3 regions of the Priestia megaterium genome follow, and region 2 is predicted to be linked to each of the others. Evidence: predicted binding sites of a transcription regulator. Region 2 holds the regulator's gene; each other region holds the start of a gene.
What was found. Region 2 encodes CtsR, which represses protease genes until heat stress. Its sites were predicted from a motif close to ATGGTCAATAAAGGTCAAACA; they were not measured.
Positions count from the first base shown of each region.

Region 1: a site for CtsR is predicted at 2,238-2,258, ahead of clpB (ATP-dependent chaperone ClpB). Genes of this name have one in related genera too.
Region 3: a site for CtsR is predicted at 2,064-2,084, ahead of CEQ83_RS06395 (ATP-dependent Clp protease ATP-binding subunit). Genes of this name have one in related genera too.

Region 1 is NZ_CP023317.1:653,391-657,789, reverse strand. Features, by position in the region: gene clpB (ATP-dependent chaperone ClpB) at 1-2,218, opposite strand, end outside; gene CEQ83_RS03455 (YjzC family protein) at 2,334-2,513, opposite strand; gene CEQ83_RS03450 (SDR family oxidoreductase) at 2,647-3,291, opposite strand; gene argF (ornithine carbamoyltransferase) at 3,394-4,344, opposite strand; gene CEQ83_RS03440 (carbamoyl-phosphate synthase (glutamine-hydrolyzing) large subunit) at 4,341-4,399, opposite strand, start outside.
Region 2 is NZ_CP023317.1:83,211-87,609, reverse strand. Features, by position in the region: gene clpC (ATP-dependent protease ATP-binding subunit ClpC) at 1-1,147, opposite strand, end outside; gene CEQ83_RS00440 (protein-arginine kinase McsB) at 1,168-2,241, opposite strand; gene CEQ83_RS00435 (protein-arginine kinase activator protein McsA) at 2,245-2,787, opposite strand; gene CEQ83_RS00430 (CtsR family transcriptional regulator) at 2,829-3,290, opposite strand; rRNA gene rrf (5S ribosomal RNA) at 3,526-3,641, opposite strand; rRNA gene CEQ83_RS00420 (23S ribosomal RNA) at 3,704-4,399, opposite strand, start outside.
Region 3 is NZ_CP023317.1:1,276,953-1,281,351, forward strand. Features, by position in the region: gene CEQ83_RS06395 (ATP-dependent Clp protease ATP-binding subunit) at 1-2,021, opposite strand, end outside; gene nhaC (Na+/H+ antiporter NhaC) at 2,441-3,823, shown strand; gene CEQ83_RS06405 (alpha/beta hydrolase family protein) at 4,117-4,399, shown strand, end outside.

The DNA.
Region 1 (4,399 bases), 570 kb from region 2:
CACTTGTTAAACCATCTAATAGAAATTGAGAACCAATATTTGACGTCATAATAATGACCGTATTTTTAAAATCAATGACTTTTCCTTTTGAATCTGTTGCTCTTCCATCATCTAGTATTTGAAGGAGCACGTTAAATACTTCAGGATGAGCTTTTTCAATTTCATCTAACAAAACGACTGAATAAGGCTTGCGTCTCACCGCTTCCGTTAGCTGTCCGCCTTCTTCATACCCTACATAGCCAGGAGGCGCTCCTATAAGCCTAGAGACCGCATGCTTTTCCATGTATTCAGACATATCAATACGAACCATTTGTTCTTCACTGTCAAATAACGAATGTGCCAACGTTTTGGCTAGCTCCGTTTTTCCTACTCCGGTAGGTCCTAGGAAAATAAATGATCCAATTGGGCGGTTCGGGTCTTTAATGCCTGCCCTTGCGCGAATCACAGCATCTGTAACTAAGGATACGGCTTCGTCCTGTCCAATCACACGCTGCTGTAAAATTGACTCAAGCTTCAACAGCTTTTCTCTTTCTCCTTCAACTAGTTTCGACACCGGAATTCCCGTCCATCTTCCTACAATTTCAGCAATTTCTTCTTCCGTTACTTCTTCTCTTAACAAACGGTTTTCTTGTGCTTTTTCAGCAGCTGTTTCTTCCAGCTGTTTTAGTTCTTTTTCAAGAGCTGGAATGCGTCCGTGGCGAAGTTCGGCTGCTTTATTTAAATCATATTTCCCTTCAGCTTCTTCTAGGTCTCGCTTCGCTTTTTCAAGCTGCTCCCGGACATCTTGCACCGTTTGAATCGACTGCTTTTCTTTTTCCCACTGCAGCTTCATTGTATCTGCACGTTCTTTTAAATCAGAGACTTCTTTTCGAATTGCCTCTAACCTTGTGATGCTTGCTTGATCTGTTTCTTTACTTAATGCCGCTTCTTCAATTTCAAGCTGCATGACACGTCGCGTTACTTCATCTAATTCTGATGGCATCGAATCAATTTCTGTTCGAATAGTTGCGCATGCTTCATCAATTAAATCAATTGCTTTATCAGGTAAAAAGCGATCTGAGATATAACGATCCGACATAACCGCTGCTGAAACAATCGCCCGGTCATGAATATTTACACCGTGATGAATTTCAAATCGTTCTTTTAAACCACGTAAGATAGAGATTGTATCTTCTACTGAAGGTTCTTCAACCAGCACCTGTTGAAAGCGTCTTTCAAGAGCTGGATCTTTTTCAATATACTGACGATACTCATCAAGAGTTGTAGCTCCTATACAGTGAAGTTCTCCTCTAGCAAGCATTGGTTTTAAAATATTCCCTGCATCCATCGCTCCGTCCGTACGACCTGCTCCAACGATTGTATGAAGTTCGTCAATAAATAAAAGAATTTGACCGTTGCTTTTCTTAACTTCTTGAAGAACAGCTTTTAAACGCTCTTCAAATTCGCCTCTGAACTTCGCTCCTGCTACTAAAGCTCCCATATCTAATGAGAAGATGGTTTTATCTTTTAATCCTTCAGGCACATCTCTACGAACAATTCGCTGTGCTAGACCTTCAACAATCGCTGTTTTACCAACGCCAGGTTCTCCAATCAAAACTGGATTGTTTTTTGTTTTTCGCGATAAAATGCGGATAACGCGGCGAATTTCTCCGTCTCGTCCAATGACTGGATCAATGTTCCCTGCTCGTACTTCTGCCACTAAGTCTCTTCCATATTTAGCTAACGCTTCATATGTAACTTCCGGATTTTGACTTGTAATTCGCTGATTTCCTCGAAGGCTAGTAAGCACATCTTGCAAAGCTTTTTTTGTTATACCGTGACTTGAAAATAACTTGCCATATTCACTAGAAGACGGTTCCTGTGCTAAGGCTAAAAAGATGTGCTCAACTGAAACATAATCATCTTGCAGACGAGATGCTTCTTCTTGAGCTTTGACAAACAGCTGCTGGAGTTTATTTGTAATATAAACTTTCCCTGCTTCAGCTCCACTTCCTGTAACAGCAGGTTTTTTCGCAAGCAGTTGATTTACCTGCTGCTGAAAAGATTGATGATCTATATGTAAATGATCTAATATGCGAGGAGCAATACCATCTTGCTGATGAATAAGCGTATAAAGCAAATGAGCAATATCCACTTCCTGCTGATTTCGTTTAATAGCTTCGGACTGCGCTTCCATCACGCCTTCTTGCAATTTTTGGGTCATTTTATTTATGTCCATTGAACATCCTCCTTCGATACATTTGACCTTTATTGACCTTTATTTCATTATACCCAGCAATGGGAAAACAAGTAAAGCCATTCAATTTAGAATGGCTTCTTTATTTTTTTACTATTTAAGGCTTGCGCATGTATGTCCAGTGGCGATCATCGTTTGCCGTCTCTGGAAAACGCTCTCCTGCTTTTAATTTAACCTTTTGAGGATTATTTACGTTGCTTCCTGTTTCACCAATTTCAATATACACTCCGTTATTAGGAGCTTTTTGACCCGGTGTGAAATGACGATTTTGTCCCATTGTCCTGCCTCCTCATTCCTGAAATGAAATGTTCTCCTATACTATTCCCTTAAGATTTCCGTTTCATAATGGAGATGTTTTCATATTAGGAACAGAACAGAAAAGAGCAGACCTTTAGATCTGCCCTTTTGTATCAATGAGTAAATTTAATAGCTTGTTCAATTTCAGTTTCTCCGGCTAACATTTCAAACGTTTTTCCTATCGTAGCTTCTTCGTTTAGGCATTCTACAAGCACGGTTGCTACATCTGCTCGAGGAATCGTCTGAGATTTATCTTCAATATCATTATTGATATCAATTTTTCCAGTAGCTGAATCATTCGATAAAGTTCCTGGTCGTACAATTGTATATTGCAGATTAGACTGCTTTAAGTATTCATCCGCTATCGCTTTAGCACGCAGGTAAAGTTGTAAGCCTTCTGGTCCTTGTTCAGGTGCATCTGTTCCCATTGAACTTAACATAACAAAGCGCTTCACACCTTGATTTTTTGCTTCATCAATGATATTTTTAGCACCGTTTTGATCCACAGCGATTGTTTTTTCGTCTCCCGTATGTCCTCCAGAACCTGCTGCAAATATGACAGCATCCATACCTCTTAAAGCATCTGAAACATCTTGCTCCAAGTCACCAAGTACAACGTTAGCGCCCAGCTTTTTTAAAGCGTCTGCTTGTTTTTCGTCGCGAATCATCGCATAAGCTTCATGCTGCTTGCTGTTTGCGACTTTTTCTACCACTTGTTTTCCCGTTGTTCCGTTTGCTCCAACAACTAATACTTTCATCATAAATCACCTTTCGTTCTGTTTAGTATACAACTGGTGTTCCCACAATTAATTCCCTTTAAACAAAAAAACCTTTCTGATATTCTCAGAAAGGTTTTTTTCTTAGCCTAAAATTGCTTGAAGCAAGGCCTTTTGTACATGCATACGATTTCCAGCCTGCTGGAAAACAACCGAATTTGGTCCGTCAATAATGCTTGCTGTCACTTCTTCTTCACGATGCGCAGGCAAGCAGTGGAGAAATAAATAGTCTGACTTCGCATGGGCAGCTAGCTCTTCATTGACTTGATAAGGAGCAAATATTTTCAAGCGCTGCTGTGCTTCTTCTTCCTGTCCCATACTTGTCCACACGTCTGCATAAATAGCATCGGCATTTTTTACAGCCTCTACAGGATCTTTTGTAATCGTAACCTTCGCACCCGTTTTAGCAGCTACTTCATTAACATAAGCTGTTACAAAGTCTTTTGGCTCATATCCGTCAGGGCATCCAATTGAAATATCTATTCCCATTTTTGCACATGCAATCATTAAGGAATGCGCTACATTATTTCCGTCTCCAACATAAGCTACTTTTAGCCCATCAAATGATTTCTTGTGCTCGTAAATCGTTAATAAATCAGCTAGAGCCTGACAAGGATGATAATCATCTGTCAAACCATTAATAACGGGAATGGATGCGTAATCTGCAAGCTCTTCGATCTTGCTATGTTCAAACGTACGAATCATGATAGCATCGATGAATTCAGATAGTACGCGTGCTGTATCAGCAATCGTTTCTCCGCGTCCAATTTGTAAATCCTGGCTGCTTAAAAAGAGGGCGTTTCCTCCAAGCTGCATCATTCCCGCTTCAAATGAGACTCTTGTTCTTGTTGAAGATTTTTCAAAAATGAGCCCCAGCGTTTTTCCTTTTAACGATGTGACGATTTCACCATTTTTATGCTTTTCTTTCAGCTCAATGGCGCTTTCTAAAAGTGACATAATATCGTCTGATGATAAATCTTTAAGCGTAAGCAAATCTTTTCCCTTTAAATTCGTATTTACCGATACTGTACTCATGATACTGTCACTTCCTTTTTAGTTTTTTGAAACCATTCTTGTAGTGATGAAACGT
Region 2 (4,399 bases):
TGTAGCGATCTGATAGTTTCACCGCTTGCTCGATTGCCTCATCAGAAATAGATACTCGGTGATGCGCTTCATAACGGTCACGAAGCCCTTTTAAGATTTGAATAGACTCTTCCAACGTTGGTTCATCCACTTGAATTGGCTGGAAGCGACGCTCTAACGCTGCATCTTTTTCAATATATTTTCTGTATTCATCTAAAGTCGTAGCACCGATACACTGAAGTTCTCCACGAGCAAGAGACGGTTTTAAAATATTAGAAGCATCGATAGCACCTTCTGCACCACCAGCGCCAATTAATGTGTGTAACTCATCGATAAAGAGAATGATATTACCTGCTTGACGAATTTCATCCATTACTTTCTTCAGGCGATCTTCAAATTCTCCGCGATATTTTGTACCAGCCACGACCGTTCCCATATCCAAAGTCATAACGCGTTTGTCACGTAAAATTTCTGGAACTTCATTGTTGACGATTTGCTGAGCCAAACCTTCAGCGATTGCCGTTTTACCGACACCTGGCTCCCCAATTAATACAGGATTGTTTTTTGTACGTCGGCTTAACACTTCAATAACACGCTGAATTTCTTTCCCACGTCCGATAACAGGGTCTAAGCTTCCTTCGCGCGCTACAACTGTTAAATCGCGTGCTAAGCTGTCTAGCGTAGGTGTATTGGCATTTGAAGAACCTCCGCCTTGATGGCTTGAAGCAGCTTCATTGCTACCTAATAAATGAAGTACTTGCTGACGAGCTTTATTTAGGCTGACACCTAGATTATTTAAAACGCGTGCTGCAACGCCTTCACCTTCACGAATTAAGCCTAGTAAGATATGTTCTGTTCCTACGTAAGAATGACCAAGCTTTCGGGCTTCATCCATTGAAAGTTCAATGACTTTTTTCGCTCGAGGTGTATAATGAATGGTCTGCGTTAATTCTTGGCCTCTGCCAATTAATGCTTCCACTTCTTTTTGAATTTTTTCAGTGCTTAGGCCTAGAGCAGAAAGAGCTTTTGCTGCAATTCCTTCACCTTCACGAACGATACCTAATAAAATGTGCTCCGTTCCAATGTTGTTGTGACCTAGGCGTAGTGCTTCTTCCTGTGCTAAAGCTAATACTTTTTGTGCGCGCTCTGTAAATCTACCAAACATCATATAATCGTCACCCTCCACGTTTAATTTGTGTTTTTATTTATAGTGAGACGTTCTCGAATTAAGGTGGCTCTTTTAATGTCACGTTCCTGAGGCTTTAGGGGCCCTCCCGAATACTTTTGTAAAAAGCCTGGCTGCGTCATAATGATAAGTTCATTCAATATATTTTGACTCAGTCCTTTTATATACCCTAAATCGATTCCTAATCGAACATCTGATAAACATTGTGAAGCTTCTTTGGACTCAATAATACGGCTATTGGCCAATACTCCATATGAACGATACACTCGATCTTCTAACTCTACATGAGATGTTTTAAACAGTGCGTCTCTTGCAGAGTGCTCTTGTGTAATTAACTGCTGTACGACACTATTTAAATCTGCCACAATATCTTCTTCAGATTTCCCTAAGGTTATCTGATTAGAAATTTGAAAGATATTCCCTAAAGCTTCGCTACCTTCTCCATAAATTCCTCTCACCACTAAGCCAAGCTGGTTAATAGCGGGAATAATACGATGAATTTGACGGGTCATCACTAAAGCCGGCAGATGCATCATCACAGATGCACGTAGCCCAGTACCCACATTTGTGGGACAGCTGGTTAAATACCCTCTATTTTCATCAAACGCATAATCTACGTATTTCTCAATCCAATTATCTACTTTATTCGCTGTGCTTAAAGCTTCAGATAATTGAAGGCCTGGAAATAAACATTGTATGCGTAAATGATCTTCTTCATTAACCATAATACTCAAATCTTCTTTTTCTGATAAAAAACAAGCTCCGTTGTTGTCTCCTTCAGCCAAGTTAGGACTGATAAGATGTTTTTCAACCAACACTTGCTTTTGAAGAGGCTGTAATTCGTTCATCTTTAGTAAATGCAAATTCCACTGATTGGTGTTCTCGCTTTTTTGAAAAACTTGCTCAAATACTCGAACCACTTCAACTGCTTGTTCTTTAGAAAAGAGAGTTGGAAAAAGATAATGAGTTAAATTTCGAGCCAGCCTGATTCGACTGCTTAGCACAATATCTGAATTCGAAGCTTCTTGACGCATCCAAGAGCTAACAGGCTGGGAAAAGAACAAATCCTGGGACATGAATTACGCTTCCTCCTCTCTCGATTCGTTCATCTTCTTTTCTAGTAATCGAATGTGATCTCGGAGTTCGGCTGCTTTCTCAAACTCCTCTTTTTCGATATACTCTTTTAAGTTCAATCTTAATGCCTGTAATTCCTTTTTTAAATGAAGATTACTTGCAATTCTTGCTGGTATTTTTCCATGATGTAGATAATTACCTCCATGCAGCCTCTTCAAGAAAGGAATAAGAGGTCGCTCAAATGTTTTGTAGCAATCTGCACATCCAAACCTGCCGATTTTAGCAAATTTTTGATATGTCATGCCACAAGTAGGACAAGAAAGAACGTCCTGACTTTGTTTCTTATAATTTTCAGTTACTGCTGGGTCTAGGTTAAGTAGGCCAGCTAGTAAGTTATTGATTGAAAAACCTTGCTGATTTGAAAAAGAAAATGCATCTCCATTTTCTGAAGCGCATTGTTCACATACGTGCATCTCCGTCTTTTCACCATTAATAATTTTTGTGAAGTGAAGAGTTGCAGGTCTCGTTTCACATTGCTGACAAATCATCCTGTCATCACTCCCTGTTCTAAATAAAATAGATCATGAGCTTATCGGTAGCGTAATGAATTAAGCATTGCTTTTAAAAGATTGGCTCTTAGCTCATCACGATAAGGAAGTTCAATATTAATAACTGAACGATTGATAACGCTCAACATGATTTTTGCTTCTCGTTCTGTGATGACTTTTTCTTCAACTAACCTAATAATGACATTTTCAGCACTTACTTGTGAAATTTCATTTTGAATCATCTCAATCACTTGCTGAAACAAATCCGCTGCATCATGCATTTTTACTTTTGCAATACGAATAAATCCGCCGCCGCCTCGCTTACTTTCTACAAGATAACCTCTCTCAACCGTAAAGCGGGTATTGATAACGTAATTAATTTGCGACGGAACGCATTGAAATTTATCAGCAATCTCACTGCGCCTTATTTCAACAATTTCTCTTTCACTTAATTCAAGTACTTGTTTTAAATACTGTTCGATAATGTCAGAGATATTTGGCACGCTGCCCCCTCCTTCTGACTTTGACTATATTTGACCTTAATTTAAATATAAAAGGAAACGAAAAAATTTTCAACTATGTACTATTAAAGTTTATTCTTTACTTTTATCGTTGCCACTAAAATTTATTTCAAAACCTGCAAATCGCGAATTTTATTGTTCTTACTATACTTTTTCATAAAACAAATAAATTGTAAACAAAAAAGGACTAGCTAAAATAGCTAGTCCTTTTTCAGGTGCCTGGCAACGTCCTACTCTCACAGGGACAAAGTCCCAACTACCATTGGCGCTAAAGAGCTTAACTTCCGTGTTCGGTATGGGAACGGGTGTGACCTCTTCGCTATCGCCACCAGACAAGAGATTGCTCTCTCAAAACTAGGTAACAGTTTGCTGAGTAAAGCTTACACTTTTAAAGTTTGGTTAAGTCCTCGATCGATTAGTATCAGTCAGCTACACATGTCGCCACGCTTCCACCTCTGACCTATCAACCTGATCATCTTTCAGGGATCTTACTAGCTTGCGCTATGGGAAATCTCATCTTGAGGGGGGCTTCATGCTTAGATGCTTTCAGCACTTATCCCGTCCACACATAGCTACCCAGCGATGCCTTTGGCAAGACAACTGGTACACCAGCGGTGTGTCCATCCCGGTCCTCTCGTACTAAGGACAGCTCCTCTCAAATTTCCTACGCCCACGACGGATAGGGACCGAACTGTCTCACGACGTTCTGAACCCAGCTCGCGTACCGCTTTAATGGGCGAACAGCCCAACCCTTGGGACCGACTACAGCCCCAGGATGCGATGAGCCGACATCGAGGTGCCAAACCTCCCCGTCGATGTGGACTCTTGGGGGAGATAAGCCTGTTATCCCCGGGGTAGCTTTTATCCGTTGAGCGATGGCCCTTCCATGCGGAACCACCGGATCACTAAGCCCGACTTTCGTCCCTGCTCGACTTGTAGGTCTCGCAGTCAAGCTCCCTTGTGCCTTTACACTCTACGAATGATTTCCAACCATTCTGAGGGAACCTTTGGGCGCCTCCGTTACATTTTAGGAGGCGACCGCCCCAGTCAAACTGCCCACCTGACACTGTCTCCCGGCCCGATCAGGGCCG
Region 3 (4,399 bases), 1.2 Mb from region 2:
TCAAGCTGTTCTTGAATTGCTCGGCGGAGTGGTCTAGCACCGAATGCAGGGTGATAGCCAAGTTCAGCCAGTTTTTCTTTTACCTCATCTGCTACGCTCAGCGTGATGTTTTGTTCTTGTAATGTTTCTTTCAATTCAGCAAGCATAAGGTCAACGATTTTAATCAAGTTATCTTTTTCAAGGTGATTAAATTCAATGATTGTATCAAATCGATTTAAAAACTCTGGTTTGAAATAAGATGAAAGTGAATCTAAAACGGATGCCTGCTTAAGCGCATCATTTTCTGCGTCAAACCCAACCGTAATTTTCTTTTCACCTACACCAGCGTTACTTGTCATAATGATAACCGTGTCTTTGAAGCTTACTGTGCGACCTTGACTATCCGTTAGACGCCCATCTTCTAAAATTTGCAAAAACATATGCTGAACGTCTGGATGAGCTTTTTCAATTTCATCTAGTAAGATGATGGAATAAGGGTTACGGCGTACTTTCTCTGTTAATTGTCCTGCCTCTTCATGACCTACGTAGCCAGGAGGTGAACCGATTAATTTAGACACCGCGTGTTTTTCCATGTATTCACTCATATCTAGACGAACCATTGCATCTTTTGAGCCGAACAGTTCTTCAGCTAATGTTTTGGTTAACTCTGTTTTACCGACACCTGTTGGACCGACAAATAAGAATGAACCAATTGGGCGATGCTTCGCTTTTAATCCAGCGCGAGAACGTCGAATTGCTTTTGCGACTTTTTCGACAGCTTCCTGCTGTCCGATTACTTTTTGAGCTAAGTGCTCTGCTAAATGCTTCATTTTTGCTGATTCATTTTCTTGAAGTTTACCAACAGGGATACCCGTTTTCTTTTCAATAATGGCTTGAATGTCAGCAATATCCACATTCATTTTTTGCTGTTCTTCGTTTAGTTGTTTTTCAAGAGCAGCTTCTTCATCGCGCAGTTTTGCCGCTACTTCATATTTTTCATCCTTTAGCGCCTGCTCTTTTTCTTTTGTAATTTCTTTTAAGCGAGCGGCCGCGTCGTCTTTATTTGTAATGCCTGCCTGTAAGTTCATTTTTGAACCTGCTTCATCTAGCAAGTCAATTGCTTTATCAGGCAAGAAACGATCTTGAATGTAGCGGTGTGATAAATTTACACAAGCGCGGATCGCTTCATCTGTATAGCTAACGCCGTGATAATCTTCATATTTACTTTGAATTCCTTTTAGAATTTCAACGGCTTCTTCTACAGACGGTTCGTGAACCATAACCGGCTGGAAACGTCGTTCAAGAGCCGCATCTTTTTCAATGGAACGGTACTCTTTTAAAGTTGTAGCTCCGACTACTTGAAGTTCACCTCGTGCAAGAGCAGGTTTTAAAATATTGCTTGCGTCCATTGAACCTTCCGCTGAACCTGCTCCTACAAGAAGGTGGATTTCATCGATAAATAAAATCACGTTTTTTCGCTGTTGAAGCTCAGAAATTAACTGTTTCATACGCTCTTCAAATTGACCTCGCACGCCCGTATTAGCTACGAGTGATGCTACATCTAACAGATATACATCTTTATTTAGCAGCTTTGCAGGAACTTTTCCTTCCGCAATTTTTAAAGCTAACCCTTCGACTACAGCTGTTTTACCAACACCGGGTTCTCCAATTAGTACCGGGTTGTTTTTGTTTCTTCTATTTAAAATTTCAATGACGCGCTCTACTTCTTCTTCGCGGCCAATAACAGGGTCAATTAATCCCGTTTTCGCAATTTGAGTTAAGTTTCGACCAAATTGATCTAAAAAGCCTCCGCCGCCGTTTCCTTGCTGTGGCTGCTCCGGTGCAGCTTGTTCGTGCGCCATTTGCTTGAATAAATCATCGATGTTCATAAAGCCGCCACCTCCAAAGCCTGATGGGATTTTATGTTCTTTCATTAGTGCTTGATAACATGTATGACATAAACGATATTGAGATTTTTGATTATTTGTTTGTACATTTAATTGAATAGATGCTTCACGTTTATTACAGTTTTGACAAATCATTTAATTAGCCTCCCTAAATGATTTTAATCGAAGATCAGCAGGTGTTTGACCTTTCTTGACCTTTCGTAATCTCATTATACTTTGACCTTTTTTGACTTTCAAGTCTTTTGCTTAAAAATTTTTTGAGGGAAGTTCCTCGCTTATGTACAAAAGGTAGTACATTAAAAAAACGTGTGTTTTGTGTGTACCCGTTTTATATATATAAAAACATTAGAAGCATTTTGTACAATGATTTGCTTAGATAGAGAATAAATATTAATAAGAAGAAAAGTGGAAAAATGAGTGCAGAGCCTGCCGTTGGATAAAATAAGTTATTGACAGCAAGAAGGATAAAAATTATACTCAAGAAGGTTTGCACTTAACTGCGTAAAAGCATAAAAGCGTTTAAGTGAAAAAGAAAGATAGAAAGGGAATACCTCATGAAAAAAGAAATTTCATTTATACAATCAATAGCGGTGGTTTTGGTGCTATTAGCTATTATTTTTGTTTCATTATTTATGTTAAAGCTGCCGCCTCATATTCCGCTAATATTTGGTGTAGCATTTATTAGTGTGATTGGCTTTTTGTTGAAATATAAGTGGACAGAAATGGAGAAAGGCATTTTAGACGGTGTTAGACTTGGCATTAAGCCTATCCTTATTCTAATGCTGATCGGGATGCTCATTGCGATTTGGATGGTAGGAGGAACGATACCGACGATTTTATCCTACGGCTTCCACTGGATTTCACCGCAGTACTTTTTAATTAGTGCTTTGGTTATCACCGTGTTAGTTTCAACATTCACGGGAAGTTCATTAACAACCGTCAGTACGGTAGGAGTCGCTTTATTTGGCGTGGGAACTGCTATTGGTGTACATCCAGGGCTAGCAGCAGGGATGATTGTTTCAGGAGCTGTGTTTGGAGATAAGATGTCTCCATTGTCTGATACAACAAATTTTGCTTCTGGTATCGTTGAAGTGCCGCTCCCTAAACATATTCAGCATATTACGTGGACGACGGTTCCAAGTATTGTTATTACAGCAATCATTGCATTGGTAATCGGAATGAACGGAAATCATGAAAGCGTCAATTACGGAGAAATTCAAGGAATTCAAGAAGCATTAAAACATACGTTTAATTTACACGTGTTAACGTTGCTTTCTCCACTCTTAGTTCTTATTTTTTCGATGAGAAGAGTCGATGTATTGCCAACGTTAGTTTTAGGGATTGTAACGGCCATTATTACAGGAATGATTACACAGCATGAATTTACGCTGAGTCAATTGCTAGGGGTTCTTCAAAGCGGGCCGGCAATCGAGTCAGGAAATAAAGTAGTCGATGCGATTGTAAACAAAGGCGGATTACAGTCCATGATGTTTTCTATTTCTCTTATCATGATTGCCTTGTCGCTAGGTGGCTTGATGAGAGCGGTTGGAATTATTGATGCTTTATTAAAAGGATTAGCAAAACAAATCCGCCGCAGCGGAGACGTTATTTTTGCTACGCTTCTATCTTCAATTGGAGTGAACGTTATTACAGGAGAACAGTATTTATCAATTCTTCTGCCTGGGCAAACGTTTAAGCCGCTGTATGAAAAGTGGAACTTAGATCCGAAAAACTTATCACGAACGCTTGAAGACGGTGGAACGGTTATTAATGCTATTATTCCGTGGGGTGTCAGCGGAGCTTTTATTTCAACTGCATTAAATATTCCAGCGGCTGACTATATTCCATTTACATTCTTTAGCATTTTATGTCCGATTTTTTCAATTATTTTAGCATATACAGGCATTGGTATTGCCAAGAAAAAAGCTCAGTCTTAACTGGGCTTTTTTCTTTTTAAAAAAGGACAGGTAAAAAACGACAAAAAAAGTATCATTCCACTTTTCAAATCTATAATTTAATAATACAATTTACTATACGTCTTTCCTGTTCATGTATTTGTATGAATTCTTATTTCTTTATTAATGAAGAAATTTGGGTTTTGCGGTATGATAAATAAGCTGTATTGGCGATGGGATGAATGCCCTTTTTAGCAAACATTTAAGAAGGGTAAAGGCAAATGAAAACACTCATTATAAAAGAGAAAAGATATTTATTGAGGAGAGGGTTTCTGTTGAAAAAATGGGGCATCATTGCATTAATCACTGTAGCTGTGCTCGGTGTGACAGCGGTTTTTAACCGAGCTGAAAGTGATGATGTAAATAAAGAAAAATTGAATTTATTATCGCCTTATTCAAATAAAGTAGATGTATATAGCATTACGTATCCTAGTGATAATTTAAAGATAAAAGGGTTTTTAGTACAGCCTAAAGACATTGCAGACAAACATTATCCGCTTTTAGTATATAATCGCGGAGGAAATCGCGAACATGGCATGATTCGCGCAAAAACACTTC